DNA from 3 places in the Pseudoalteromonas sp. NC201 genome. Region 1 is predicted to be linked to each of the others. Evidence: predicted binding sites of a transcription regulator. Region 1 holds the regulator's gene; each other region holds the start of a gene.
The links. Region 1 encodes sigma-54, which starts transcription at its own class of promoters, with help from an activator protein. Its sites were predicted from a motif close to GTTGGCACGNNNNTNGNNT; they were not measured.
Positions count from the first base shown of each region.

Region 2: the regulator sigma-54 is predicted to act here: its motif matches at 2,057-2,075, upstream of PNC201_RS23475 (FimV/HubP family polar landmark protein).
Region 3: the regulator sigma-54 is predicted to act here: its motif matches at 2,467-2,485, upstream of PNC201_RS13845 (DUF3192 domain-containing protein).

Region 1 covers NZ_CP022522.1:418,368-423,474, forward strand. Annotated here, with positions in the region: gene mgtE (magnesium transporter) at 1-329, opposite strand, end outside; gene PNC201_RS01760 (HPr family phosphocarrier protein) at 679-948, opposite strand; gene rapZ (RNase adapter RapZ) at 949-1,815, opposite strand; gene ptsN (PTS IIA-like nitrogen regulatory protein PtsN) at 1,808-2,266, opposite strand; gene hpf (ribosome hibernation promoting factor) at 2,268-2,555, opposite strand; gene PNC201_RS01780 (RNA polymerase factor sigma-54) at 2,585-4,084, opposite strand; gene lptB (LPS export ABC transporter ATP-binding protein) at 4,131-4,856, opposite strand; gene lptA (lipopolysaccharide transport periplasmic protein LptA) at 4,856-5,107, opposite strand, start outside.
Region 2 covers NZ_CP022522.1:1,363,360-1,368,466, forward strand. Annotated here, with positions in the region: gene PNC201_RS05505 (4-phosphoerythronate dehydrogenase) at 1-792, shown strand, start outside; gene PNC201_RS05510 (aspartate-semialdehyde dehydrogenase) at 830-1,846, shown strand; gene PNC201_RS23475 (FimV/HubP family polar landmark protein) at 2,136-4,958, shown strand; gene PNC201_RS23480 (hypothetical protein) at 4,912-5,107, shown strand, end outside.
Region 3 covers NZ_CP022522.1:3,181,506-3,186,612, forward strand. Annotated here, with positions in the region: gene PNC201_RS13830 (SO_0444 family Cu/Zn efflux transporter) at 1-927, opposite strand, end outside; gene zntR (Zn(2+)-responsive transcriptional regulator) at 920-1,327, opposite strand; gene PNC201_RS13840 (D-2-hydroxyacid dehydrogenase) at 1,419-2,366, shown strand; gene PNC201_RS13845 (DUF3192 domain-containing protein) at 2,564-2,944, shown strand; gene PNC201_RS13850 (GGDEF domain-containing response regulator) at 3,013-3,915, opposite strand; gene PNC201_RS13855 (hybrid sensor histidine kinase/response regulator) at 3,925-5,107, opposite strand, start outside.

The sequences.
Region 1 (5,107 bases):
TCAGGCAGGCTTCTTAGGACATCACCAAGGTCATCGTCGTCCATGTCTTCTGTAGCGGCGGCGATTAGCTCAGGTTCCATCTGGGCGATGATCCCAAGTCTTACGTCCTCTGACAGTTCCTCTAAGACATCCCCTTGGATATCTGGGTCAACAAGCTGCCACAGCATAGAGCGAATTTTATGAGGGGATGATTCTAAAAGCAGTGCAGTGTCACAAGGTGCTGTTTCTGCGAGCATACGCCTAACTTGAACAAACTGACCACTGTTTAAGGCGTTAGTTACCTTTTGGAGTTGTTCCAGTGTGTAGTCTTGTTCAAATACTTCAGGCATAGGCATCCTTTTTGATATTAATGGTGGTTAACGTGATTAAGTTAACCCTATTCATTTATTTTATCGCAGAAATCAATTTCTTAATTTGAATTTTATTCGTGTTGTTTCTGCTGGTGGGTTGCTATCGTTAATATACGTTAAAGGTGTACGCAACGATAAAGTAGGATTTTCCGGCAACTAGCTTTACTGCACGAAAGAAACCTAAATTGGTATTACAGTGTAACTCAGTTTATTAGGAACTACCAAGGTTTACGCTTAATTATGAGAGACTTATTAGACCACTTTGGTTACGGAGGAGGGGGAGATTAGCAGGGAGTAAATGAATCAGGCCTTATTGTTTTACTGACGATTACTCGGATTCATTAAACTTATTTTCTATCAGTCCGCCAATGGCGTCTAGTGCATACTGAGCATCAGGACCTTCACAAACCACTCGGACTTCTTTCCCTTGGCTGCTTTCAAGTAACAACAGCGCTAGTACGCTGTCAGCAGCAGCACTTTTGTCTCCTTGATATAAGGTCACTTCGGCATCAAATTGGGTTGCTAATTGCGCAAGAACCGTCGCTGCTCGAGCGTGCAGGCCGAGTTTGTTTTGGATTAAAAACGTATCTTCTAACATTTAACCCTCTTGCTCTCGGTGACGAATTTTGACGTTGGGATGGGTTTTAGCAAAACGTTCACCAATGGTTTGCGCTAAGTATACCGAGCGATGTTGCCCACCTGTACATCCTATTGCGATCGTTAGATAACTGCGATTGTTACGCTCTAAGTGTGGTAACCAAGTTTGTACGAAGGTTTGGATCTGCCAAGTAAACTTTTGCACGATGCTGTGACTCGACAAATAGTCTTTGACTGGTTGATCTAAGCCAGTTAGCGGCTTAAGCTCAGGCTCCCAATGTGGGTTGGGTAAAAAGCGCGCATCAAAAACGTAATCCGCTTGTTTTGGGATGCCGTGTTTAAAGCCGAAAGATTCAAAGGTAATAATGAGTTGTTTGTCTTTTTTACCTAAGATTTTTTCGCGGATATCTTCTGCAAGTTGATGAACGCTCAGGCCTGTAGTATCAATGAGAAAATCGGCGCGAGTGATCAGCACGTCTAACAATTCCCGTTCTTTCTTTATCGCAACATCTAATGGAAGATTATGCAGTGAAAGAGGGTGCAAACGGCGTGTTTCTGAGAAGCGCTTTATCAGGGTTTGATCGTCACTGTCTAAATAAAACAGGGTAGGTTTGGCAAAGCCTGGTAAGTATTCAAGAATGTCATTAAACTCGTCCTGTTCTTTAGGTAAGTTTCTAACATCAATACTGACTGCAATTTTATTATAATTGTCCGAAACACTGCGGACTAAAGACGGCAGCAAATTGACCGGAATGTTATCCACACAATAGTAGCCTAAGTCTTCCAATACTCGAAGCGCTACAGATTTACCAGAGCCTGAGCGGCCACTGATAATGATAAGCTCGAGTCCTTTTTCTTCATCACTCATCAAGTTCACCTTGGATCACTGCATATAACTCATCATCACTTTTTGCTTGCCTAAGCATTTTGCAAAAAGACTTGTCTTTGAGTGTATCAGCAATCGCCGCTAAGGTCTTCAGGTGCTGTTGATTATCACCTTCAGGTACGATGAACGCGACAAAAATATCGACAGGCTGCTTATCTATGGCTTCAAACTGGATCCCTTGCTCGCTGACAAGCACCATTGCAAGGATTTTATCCAAACCTTCAAGTCGACCATGGGGAATGGCAATGCCTTTACCGATCCCTGTGCTGCCTAATTTCTCTCGCGCCATTAAGGCGTCCAAGATAGCATGCTGACTGGTATTTGGAATTTGGCTATGAGCCAGTTCGCTGATGTATTCTAAAATACGTTTTTTGCTATTAAAAAGGACCGCAGCTTTACTGCAGTCCTTGTTCACTAATTCACTTAATTTCATCTTAGTGTCGAGTGAGCTTCTCTTTGTGTTTAATAACTTGACGATCTAGCTTGTCGATAAGGCCATCAATTGCGGCATACATATCTTGATGCTCTGTTGATGCAAATAGCTCGCCGCCGTTTACGTGTAATGTTGCTTCTGCTTTTTGTACTAGTTTCTCGACATCAAGGATCACATGCACATTATTGATATGATCAAAGTGCCTTTCTAGCTTCGCAAACTTGTTGGTGACATAGTCTCTTAATGAGTCAGTAATTTCTACATGGCGACCAGTTAGATTTAGTTGCATAAGCATTTTTCCTTCTTGGGTTTTACGTCTTATATCAAGCTTTTACGCTGATTTGACGGTGGAATGGCTAGGGATTCACGATATTTTGCAATCGTACGTCTCGCTACCTTAATTCCTTGCTCAGCTAAGATATCTGCAATTTTGCTGTCACTCAATGGCTTCGCGGTATTCTCTGCAGCTATCAGCTTTTTGATAAGTGCTCTAATTGCTGTAGAAGAGCACTCACCTCCATTTTCCGTACTTACATGGCTAGAGAAGAAATACTTCAGCTCAAATATTCCCCGAGGTGTATGCATGTATTTTTGTGTTGTCACACGGGAAATTGTGGACTCATGCATCTCAACCATTTCAGCAACATCATTTAGCACCATAGGGCGCATTGCTTCGGGGCCATGTTCAAAGAATGCCTGTTGTTGTTGCACAATGCAATTGGTAACTTTTAATAAAGTATCATTTCGGCTTTCTAAGCTTTTAATAAACCACTTTGCTTCTTGTAAATGTGAGCGAATAAACTGACTATCCGTACTGGATTTCGCCGTTCTAGACATCGCAGCGTAATGGTCATTTACTCTTATTTTAGGCATAGCATCAGGATTTAGCTCTACGACCCAACGACCTTTTACTTTTTTCACCGATACGTCAGGGATCACATATTCAGGCTCTTCATGAATAATGCTTGCCGCAGGCTTTGGGTTAAGGCTATGTATTAACGTCATGACCTCTTTGAGATCGGCTTCTTTAAGGCGCGTTTTCTTAGCCAAAGTTCGATAGTCACGGCTGGCAAGCAAGTCGATATGCTCTGTCAGGATCATTTTTGTTTCGGCAATCCATGGGGTATCTGGGGCGAATTGGTTTAGCTGAATGCATAAGCATTCTTGTAAACTACGCGCTGCGATACCGACAGGGTCAAAAAGCTGAATGCGTTTGAGTACGGCTTCGACTTCATCTAGCTCAATAGGCTCTTCGCTATTCTCGTCATTAATGCTTTCTAAAATGTCTTCGCAAGACAGTGTTAGAATGCCTGACAGGTCGACCGCTTCAATAATCGCAATCGCAATAGCTCTATCTGTTGGACTAAATGGTGTCAGTTCGAGTTGCCACATGAGATAATCGTGGAGAGATTCAGAGGTTTCCCCTTGATAAACATTATCGTCATCGGGAAGTGGACCTGAGCTTGCAGCAGGCGCTGCACTCATATACTCGTCCCAAGTGACATCCATGGCAAGGTCATCGCTCACAGTGTCTTTGCTCATGGCGGTATCTGAGTCTATCTCATAGTCACTAACCTGCGTTTCATCGGCTGAATCTTGATTGTCGTCAGCACGGCTCTTTTCTTGGCTGTGTTGGTCAGCGTTTTCGCCGTCAGTATTATCACCTTCTTCCACTTCCAACAATGGATTGCTGTCTAATGCTTCTTGTATTTCTTGTTGCAGATCCAATGTACTAAGCTGCAGCAAGCGAATGGCTTGTTGCAGTTGCGGAGTCATTGTAAGTTGCTGCCCCATGCGCAGCTGTAATGATTGCCTCATGTATCTCTAACAATCCTTTTTAACAGTTATTAATACTACGTCTTAACTATAGCTTGAATTGTTCGCCTAGGTAGACATCTCTTACGGTTTGATCTGCCAAAACATGTTCTGGCGTGCCTGCAGCGATTAACTCACCATGTGAAACGATGTAGGCCTTTTCACATACGTCCAGTGTTTCTCTAACGTTATGATCGGTGATAAGCACACCGATACCACGGTTTTTTAGGTGCTCTATGATTGTCTTTATATCTAACACCGAAATAGGATCAACACCAGCAAAAGGTTCATCTAACAGGATAAACTTAGGGTTTGCGGCTAAAGCACGAGCAATTTCGACTCGTCTTCTTTCGCCTCCCGACAATGCCATGCCCTGTGAGTCGCGAATGTGTTGAATATTAAACTCATCCAGTAACTCGTTTAGTTCAGCTTCTCTTTCAACTTTAGATAAGTCTTTTCGAGTTTCTAAAATCGCCATCAAATTTTGATAGACCGTGAGTTTTCTAAAGATTGAAGACTCTTGCGGTAGATAGCCAATACCAAGTCGTGCACGGCTGTGCATCGGTAACAAAGTGATATCTTCGTCATCAATCTGAATATAGCCTTTGTCGCTTGGTACTAACCCTACAATCATGTAGAACGTAGTGGTTTTACCTGCACCATTTGGTCCTAATAAGCCTACAATACTGCCAGCCTGAACACTTAAACCAACATTTTTGACGACCTGACGACCTTTATAACTCTTTGCTAGACCAGTTGCTTTGAGCTCGCTCATTAATTGTTACCTTCTTCCTGCGCTTTTTTCTCTTTAGCGTCTTTTTTGTCATCAACAGGAACAAGGATGGTTCTTACTCGAGAGTCTTCTTGGTCTGAGCGCTCAGCGCTGATCAATTGCTTTTCAATGTCATAGGTGATGACTTGAGCATTGATTTTTTGCCCAGTTTGATTGATTTCAGCATCACCAGAAATCACTAGGGTTCCCTTCGCTACGTCGTAACGGATTTCATTTGCTTTGGCTTCTAGTAA
Region 2 (5,107 bases), 940 kb from region 1:
TCCACGCCACTTCAAGATAAAACGATTGCCATCATTGGTGTTGGTAATATTGGCGCGTGTTTGGCATCAAAGCTTAAAGGGCTTGGTCTTACGATATTATTGTGTGACCCCGTAAGACAGCAAGCGGGGACATTGGATTCACATGTAGCCTTAGATGAAGCCTTAGCGCGCGCGGATATCGTGACATTTCACGTTCCATTAGTTAAGCAAGGCCCGCATAAAACGGTTCATCTACTTGATGCACCGCGGATAGCGGCATTAAAGCCGGGTACGGTGATAATCAATGCAAGCCGTGGAGATGTTATCGATAATCAAGCGCTTTTGCACGCGGTAGAGAAGGGGCAAGCGCTCGAGCTGATCTTAGACGTTTGGGAAAATGAGCCGAATATTTTGCAGTCATTATTGCAATATACTCGCTTTGCATCTGTGCATATTGCCGGCCATACGCTAGAGGGTAAGGCGCGAGGCACGCAAATGTTATACGAAGCCGTATGCCGAGAATTCGATTTACCAGCCAGCAAAACGATTAGTGATTTTCTTCCTAAGCCAAGTGTCACTGGCTGCCAATTGCAAAGCACAGCCAACGAGCAGGATATTATCAATTTAGCGCATCTTGTTTATGACATTCGTCGTGATGATGGCATCATGAGAAAACAGCTAAACACATTGGGCTTTGATACCTTGCGTAAAGCATATCCCGTGCGTCGAGAATTTAGTACAATTGCAGTCAATAATGACTCACCAATCAGTGAAAAGCTTTACCAACTTGGCTTTTCTGAGCACAAGAGTTAAGTGCTGTGGTTGGTATATTACAGAATGAGGAAAAATAATGTCGCAAAAATATAATGTTGCGGTACTTGGCGCAACAGGTCTTGTTGGCAAGCAAATTATCGAATTACTAGCAGAACGAAAGTTTCCTGTAGACACATTATACCCACTCGCGAGTAGCCGAAGCGCGGGTGAAGAGATTGACTTTATGGGTGAAAAAATCGAAGTTCTGGATGTTGAAGAGTTTGATTTTTCTAATGCCCATATCGGTTTGTTTTCAGCGGGTGGTTCCGTGTCGGAGAAATATGCACCAATCGCCGCTGACGCTGGCTGCATTGTGATAGATAACACCTCACATTTTAGATACGACTTTGATATTCCATTAGTAGTTCCTGAGGTGAATAAAGACAGTCTTGCCGATTTTAGAAATCGTAATATCATTGCTAACCCAAACTGCTCTACAATCCAAATGCTAGTGGCACTTAAACCAATTTATGATGCCTATGGCATTGACAGAATTAATGTCTCAACTTATCAAGCGGTATCTGGTGCAGGTAAAGAAGCGGTAGATGAGTTGGCTAAGCAAACTGCAAACTTAATGAATGCAAGACCGATGGAAAACGAAGTGTTTAGCAAACAAATCGCTTTTAATGTCATTCCTCAAATTGATGCGTTCCAAGAAAATGGTTACACCAAAGAAGAAATGAAGATGGTGTGGGAAACGCAAAAAATCTTGGGCGACTCAAGTGTTTTGGTTAACCCGACTGCGGTTCGCGTTCCTGTGTTTTTTGGTCATGCTGAAGCCATTCATCTTGAAACGCGCATGCCTTATGATCTTGAACATGTTAAGCAGTTACTTGCTGATGCGCCGGGTGTTGAACTAATTGAAGACGAAAACGACTACCCAACACCGGTAAGTGATGCAAGTGGTAACGATACCGTTTATGTGGGTCGTGTAAGGCAAGATATTTCACATCCATTGGGCTTAAACTTATGGGTGGTATCAGACAACACCAGAAAAGGTGCAGCAACAAATAGCATTCAAATAGCAGAAGCCCTTATAGAAAGCTATCTATAGGTACCCTTTGATATCGCAAAGTAAGCAAAATTTTGCTTACTATTCTGCGTTATAACGGCAAACTTCTGCCAAGAAGTTTGCCGTTAGGTCAAATACTTGACTATTCTTCACCTATATCAACTATTCCAGAATCAGTAAAAAGCATTATAACCATGTTAACTTTCAATACGTTGCAATGGATATTCCAACATATCTGGTTTATAGTTTGCATTTGGAATAGAGCTTGCTTCAAAGCCATAATAATAAAATGTCGTTTAACGGGTGTTAAACATTTGAGTAAAGGATCGGCATGCGCGGTTTAGCCTTATTTAGTATCTTTGTATTCGCACTGATTGCCACACCAGTATATACCCAAGAGGGGGTAGTGCTAAAAGGCCCTAAAGGGGTTGATTATGGGGCTCAAGGTCGGTCAATAGGGCCTATCAGACCCACGGATACATTGTGGCGTATAGCACAAAAAGTGCGACCAGATGACTCGGTCACCATTTATCAGGTGATGAAGGCGCTTTACGATAAAAATCCTAATTCATTTCTAGATAAAAACCTCAACCATATGCAGGATGGGGCGTATTTACGTATTCCTACCATCAATGAAATTCGCAGTGTAAACCCTGAGTTGGCAAAGCAAAAGTCGGATCAAGATGACAAACTTTGGGAAATGAAGCGTAAGGGATTATTGAACCCAAATGCAATCAACGAAGCTGAAAAAAAGGTTACGCAAGCTCGTAAAGTCGATGTTGAAGAAGCAAAAAAAGACCTGACTAATCAACTGCGCTCTTTAAAGATGGAACAGGACATGAGGCTGATGGACTTACAAAAAGAGTTCAAGTCCTCGGTGCGTAATGTTGAAGAAATCCTATCCGAAAACAATAAGTTAAAGCAACAGCTCGGCGCTATTTCTACCGAGCTTCAAACGGTTCGTACTCAGCTTGGAAAAGACAGCGAAATCCAACAACAGCTAAAGGCTGTTATCGACTTGCAAAATGAAATGATTGATCAGCAAGCCGCTCAAGCAAAAGCGCAAGAAAGTAGCGAGTTAAGCGCATTTTTTAGCTCGCCAGCTGGCATTGCATTACTTGCTACATTGCCAGCACTACTGGCAATTGCTGGATTCGTTATGTTCCTACGCCGGAGAAAGCAATCTCAGACGTCAACAGATGATGACGATTTTCTTCCGCAAACACCATCCGTGGCTGCAGGCGCTGCGGCGGGAGCTGCAACCGCTGCGACTGCATTTGACCCTGAGCCAGACCCACTTGATATCGGAATGGGCGACGATGAAGATGCACTGGGCGCAAGCGTTCAGTTAGATGACGATATCTTACCTGAAGACGATGAAATTACCTTTGACTCACTTGATGACGACTTCGATGAAGGAAGTGATACGTTAGATCAAGACGAACTGGATAGCTTACTAAACGAAGATATTTCGTTTGGTGATGATCACGACGAAGACTTTATGCAACAGAGCTTCGAGGAGGCTGATGATGAAGTTTCGCTCGATGTTGATGATAGCAAGGATATTTTAAGTGACAGCGATCTAGATGATTTGTTCAACGAGTCTCAAGACGAAGAAATTGATGTTAGCGATGATGCGCTTGCTGCCCTGAGCGAGGAACTTGCTGATGAGCAAGCGGATGCTGTTGCAAACGACGATGATATCGATTCAATTCTTGACGGGGCGCTAGATGAAGAGCCCGAATTTAGCGGCAACTTTGATAGTGAGAGCTTAGTCGATGCTGATGATATCGATGCACTACTTGATGCATCTCAAGATGCTGACGATGATGCACTGCCTGATTTTGAGGAACCAAGTAGTGAGCTTGCGGGTGATGATATTGATGCTCTATTAAATGAAGTTCAAGACGATGCGTTAGCTGAAATTAACGAAGAGCCAGATACGCTTGATGGTGATGATATCGATGCTTTATTGGATGAAGCACAGGAAGATACGTTGCCAGAATTAGAAGAAGAGTCAGATGCTCTCGCTGGTGATGATATTGATGCTTTATTGGATGAAGCGCAAGAAGATACGTTGCCGGAATTAGAAGAAGAGTCAGATGCTCTCGCTGGTGATGATATTGATGCTTTATTGGATGAAGCGCAAGAAGATACGTTGCCGGAATTAGAAGAAGAGTCAGATGCTCTCGCTGGTGATGATATTGATGCTTTATTGGATGAAGCGCAAGAAGATACGTTGCCGGAATTAGAAGAAGAGTCTGACGATCACGCTGGTGATGAACTCGATGCTTTATTGGATGAAGCACAAGAAGATACATTACCTGAACTGGAAGAAGAGTCCGATGATCTCGCTGGTGATGAACTCGATGCTTTATTGGATGAAGCACAAGAAGATACGTTGCCGGAATTAGAAGAAGAGTCCGATGATCTCGCTGGTGATGATATCGATGCTTTATTGGATGAAGCGCAAGAGGATATGTTGCCGGAATTAGAAGAAGAGTCAGATGCTCTCGCTGGTGATGAACTCGATGCTTTATTGGATGAAGCACAAGAAGATACGTTGCCGGAATTAGAAGAAGAGTCGGATGATCTCGCTGGTGATGATATCGATGCTTTATTAGATGAAGCACAAGAAGGTACGTTGCCGGAATTGGAAGAAGAGTCAGATGATCTCGCTGGTGATGAACTCGATGCTTTATTGGATGAAGCACAGGAAGAGCTGTTACCTGAACTGGAAGAAGAATCCGATGAACAGGCCGACGATGAACTCGATGCTTTATTAGATGAAGTACAAGAAGATACGTTGCCGGAATTAGAAGAAGAGTCAGATGATCTCGCTGGTGATGAACTCGATGCTTTATTGGATGAAGCACAGGAAGAGCTGTTACCTGAACTGGAAGAAGAATCCGATGAACAGGCCGACGATGAACTCGATGCTTTATTAGATGAAGTACAGGAAGAGCTGTTACCTGAACTGGAAGAAGAATCCGATGAACACGCCGACGACGATCTCGATGCATTAGTTGACGAAACACCAGAAGAAGCTTTGCCAGAGCTGGAAGAAGAATCTGATGAGCTGGCCGATGTTGAACTCGATACATTAGTTGAAGAAACAAGAAGAAGCGTTGCCAGAGCTGGAAGAAGAATCTGATGAGCTGGCCGATGTTGAACTCGATACATTAGTTGAAGAAACACCAGAAGAAGCTTTGCCAGAGCTGGAAGAAGAATCCGATGAACTGGCCGATGTTGAACTCGATACATTAGTTGAAGAAACACCAGAAGATGGTTTGCCAGAGCTGG
Region 3 (5,107 bases), 1.4 Mb from region 1:
AGCGGTGGCACAAATATACATTGGGATACTGATAAGGATAACCACTAGCATGGCGATAATACCGTCGCCCCACTGCGATAAGAAAGACTCAGGCACAAAGGTTTGCACTAGCGCTGCAAAGAATAAACCGATAAGTAGCCAAACTGCGGTGTCGGACAGTAATTGATTACAGCTGAACTTAACAGCTTCTACAATTTTACCAAAAACCCCTTGGTTTTCAGGTACAGGGGCAGGCTCACAACAACTTGTCGTGGCTGATGCAGAATCGCAACAACTGGTTACGGTAGGCTCCGTAGTATCACAACAAGACATATTCGCCCCTGCCATTGCTAATTGCGGGCCTACAGGCTCACAGCAGCTTGAGCTTACTTTTACGGTTTCCACTTTAGTACTGGCGCAACAGCTATCATGGCTGTGATGTTTTTCAGCAGGCTTTGACTCTGAGTGATGATTAGCGTCACAACAACCGCGAGTCGCGCTTGCTTCCTCTGAGGTATTAAGGTGCTTTAGCGCCACAGGCTTATCATCTTTCTCACTGCCAACGAGCAACCCTGCCGCAATTGCGCTAACCACAGCTGCAATTGGCCTAATTACCGCCATAAAAGGACCAAGTAGCACATAAGAAACCGAGATAGAATCCACTCCAGTTTCAGGCGTTGAGACTAAAAATGCGGTTGTCGCACTTTTTGAACCCCCAGCCCTTCTCAGTCCCACCGCAGCAGGAATAACGCCGCAAGAGCAAAGCGGCATAGGCGCCCCAATCAGTGCTGCCTTTATCGTCGTCCAAAACCCTTCTTTCCCTAAATGCTTTTGCAACAAATCTTTTGGAATAAATACATTAAGTAACCCGGCCAATATTAGGCCAAGCAGTAACCACGGGGCAGATACTAAAAATAGCTGCCAAAAATTTACTATCAGTTCATTCATCGATAGCCTCCAAGGCCGTTAAAATCGAGCAGCTCACTGCCGCTTCCTTACCGCCGCAGCACTGCTCTGCTAGCGTCGATAACGATTGTTCAAATTTTTGTAACTCAGCGATCCGCGCTCTCACTAAATCCCGTTTAGTGATAGTCAGTGTTTTCACTTCTTCACAACTGTGCTGATGTTTTTCAAACTTTATCTTCAGCAAGTCTTGCACTTCTTTGAGGCTGAAACCCACTTCCTTCGCGCGAAGAATAAATCGCATTTGCTTTTCACTTTGCTCATCAAACAACCGATACCCGCCCTCGCTCCTTGTGCAAGGGTGTAGGAGATCGTTTGCTTCATAATACCTTAACGTGTCAGTTGATACGTTAAGCCGCTTTGCCAGCTCACCAATCTTTACCACTTTACACTCCCAAGTCCTGAAGATTATCCTAGTCGACATCACAAGTATAAACCTTAGAGTTAACTCCAAAGTCAAGAAAAGGATAAAAATAATGCAAATCGTGGTATTAGACGCTAAAACCCTTGCAGGAACTGATCTTTCCCCCATTGCCAAACTAGGCACATTAACGTCTTACGACACCACATCCAGTGAGGACATCATCACACGCTGTAAAGATGCAGCAGTCATCATCACCAATAAAGTACAGTTAACTGAACAAACAATCGCGGCGTTACCACAATTACAATTGATTTGTGTTGCAGCCACAGGCGTCAACAACATCGACTTAACAGCCGCAAAAGCTCATCAAATTGCGGTAGCCAATGTGGCTGGTTATTCGACCCCTTCTGTCGTGCAGCACACCTTTACTATGCTTGGTAACTTAATGACAAATATTCATCGTTACCAGCAAGACTGCCGTGCAGGGCTTTGGCAGCAAAGTGACATGTTTTGTCGCTTGGACTACAGCATCAACGAAATTGCGGGCAAAAACTTTGTGATCGTAGGCCATGGAACGTTAGGAGAAGCCGTTGCAAAAGTCGCACAAGCATTTGGAGCTCAGGTAATTGTTGCCGAACGTAGGGGCGTAACTGAGGTTAGAGCAGGACGAATGGCTTTTGAAGAAGCACTGCAGATTGCGGATATTGTATCGATTCACTGCCCGCTTACCGCTGAAACAGAAAACCTGATTTCGAGAGCTGAATTCGCTCTACTTCCAAATCATGCTTATCTTATCAACACCGCAAGAGGCGGAATAGTCAATGAGCAAGCGCTGGTGGATGCGCTAACTAACAAGCAAATAGCTGGTGCTGCTGTGGATGTCCTCACACAAGAGCCGGCACAAGCAAGCAACCCACTCGTTCAATACCAAGGGGAAAACTTGCTTTTAACACCGCATACGGCATGGGCAAGTAAAGAAGCCATCGAACGTTTAGTCGGCGAAATTGCCATTAATATTGAAAGTTTTGTGGCAGGCACAACGAGAAACCGAGTGGTCTAGATTATTGTTTTAGTGAGTGATATCGCTAAAAGTTAGTGAAAACCATCAACCACAAACTGATTAAAAAATAACAATAAACTGATATTTATAAACTTTATTAGTTGGCAAAGAGTTTGCACTCTTGTGATAATTAAAGCAAAAAATAAATGGCTGTTTGCATTACTTGCTCAGCAACAAAATTAAAAAGGAAAACAACAATGAAAAAATTAATGTTAGTGGCTGCGCTTAGCTCTACTCTATTATCAGGCTGTATCGTTGCTGTATCCGACGGTGAAGTAGAACACGGTTGGGCTTCTGAATACAACTCGTCTAACTGGGAACATAAACAGCGTAAAAATCGTGAAAAGATTGCTAACCTTGAAATGGGTGCATCTTACTCATCAGTAAAAGATATGTTTGCAACTCCTGACTTTAGCGAGTTGGTGTCAAAAGACGGCGACAACTATCAAGTGCTGTACTATGCAACCAACAGCAAACACTCAGACGGCAAAGTAACAAAAGATGAGTGCACGCCATTGGTATTCAAAAACAACCAACTGGTTGGCTTTGGCGACAACGCACTAAAGCAAATTCAGTAAGACTTTATCGCACCAAGGATGGTGAATAATGCGGATATGCTTTAGCCCCCGCATATGGCTTTAGATATTTATAACACTTTAATAAAAACCGTACTTTGCTGTTTTTGTGCAACGGCAAGTGCGCTATCGGCCATTTTGATCAGCTCACCGAGCTCATTACTACAGTGATTTTCAATATGAACTGCACCAATACTAACACTCACATGCGCACATATGGGTGAGGCAATATGGGGGATTTTTAACGCGTTAACCGAGTCGTGCAACGCTTCTGCTATTTCATTAATTATGTCGATATTATGCTGAGTTAGCACCAACGCAAAACGGGTACCGTCAAAACGGCCAATAAATAAAGAACGTCGGGTTGCGGCTTCTTCTAGCGCTTTGGCGACCTTAAATAAGCAGTCATCACCATGCATATAGCCATAATGCTCATTAAACGTTTTAAAATAGTCCACCTCAACCAGCATTACGGTAAACGCACTGCCATCAGCTTTTGCGCTCTCTAAAGCTGATTTCATCGCTTCATCTAGATACCTGCGATTGGGCAACTCTGTTAAACCATCGATAGAGGCTAGCTTTTCTAGCAGATCATTTTTCTTTTTTATTGCTAAATGGTTTTTGATTCTGGCTTTTACAATCAAAGGGTTAAAGGGTTTAGTAATATAATCCACTGCCCCTAACTCCAAACCTCGTGCTTCATCTTTAAAGCTCACACTACCGGAGATCACGACAACGGGAATACCGTAAGTGCTCGCATCCTTTTTCAGGCACTCTAAAACAGCAAAGCCAGCGCCGTCAGCCATTAACACATCTAAAATAATAAGATCTGGTTTGCTTACTTTTAGTTCATCAATACATAACTTAGCGTCAGTGCTATGGGATAACCGATGACCGTCACCTAATGTATTACTTAGGACCATCTTATTTATTGGGTCATCATCAATAATAAAAATGTGCTCAGCTTGCTGCATCTTATGACGCTACCTTTTTAGCTCGATAAAGCACACCACCTGTGAAAGTGCATTTGTTAACACATCCAAGTCAGTGCGATTTGTTATTGTTGTGATCGTTTTGCTTTGCGTTTCAAGGTCTTTTGCAACTTTCGCCAGTCGCTTAAAACCCAGACCAGCAGCTGCGCCCTTAATTCCGTGTGCTAACTCGAATAATGCTGAACCTTGCTCTATTTCAGCAACCTGTTCTAGGTAATCATGGCAAAGTTTAGCAAATTTATCTAACATTGTTTGCAAAAACGTTTCATTTTGCATCATTTGTGATAAAGCAAACTCATAATCGAAAAAGATTTCTTCTGTTTTATCTGACTGGAAAATATTACTTGCCAATGCCTTGCACGCCTGTGTGCTATTGATCGGCTTTACCAAATAATCATTCATGCCAACGGCTGTGGCTTTCGCCCGCTCTTCTTTACTTGCATTGGCGGTCAAGGCGATAACGGGCAGCTCAGTTTCAGACCATACGGCTCTGATCTGCTTGGTCGCTTGATAGCCATCAATGTTTGGCATATGGATATCCATCAGGATGATATCTGGTTGCAGTGAGCGGCAAACTTCCTCAATATGTTCCGCGCTTTGTAGCCCTACGGTAGAAATACCATTCTGCTTCAACATATTCTCAGTAATATCCAAATTTAAGTTGTTATCGTCGACCACCAAGCAAAGCGCACCAGCAACTTGCATACACACGTTGTCGACGGTTTGCGTCATATGGGCAAACTCAGCAAGCCAAGTATAAGCTGATTGGTAAAACACACTTTGATTAAGCGCAATATGGTTACTTTGCTCAGGGAATACCCCTTCACAATGTAGTAGTAATGCGGTATTTTCTGGTAGCGCATAAGCGGGGTCAAGCGAGGTTTCCGGCGGAATAACAACAATAGACTTGTCGAGCTGAGCATGCATCGCGTGCAATCGCTCAACAGATAAAGATTCCGCAAGACCAGCAAAATAGCTTGGTAAGCTATGTGCTTCGGTGGTGAGACAGTAAACTTCTTTGTGACTATCCACAACTGGACAAGCGCCTTTATCTAGCACCAATTCAAAGAAAAAGCAGCTTCCTTCGTTCGGGGTTGAGTTAACCGCAATATCGCCACCTAAGAGTGCAACTTCTTGCTTCACAATCGCAAGCCCCAAACCAATGCCTTCGTGA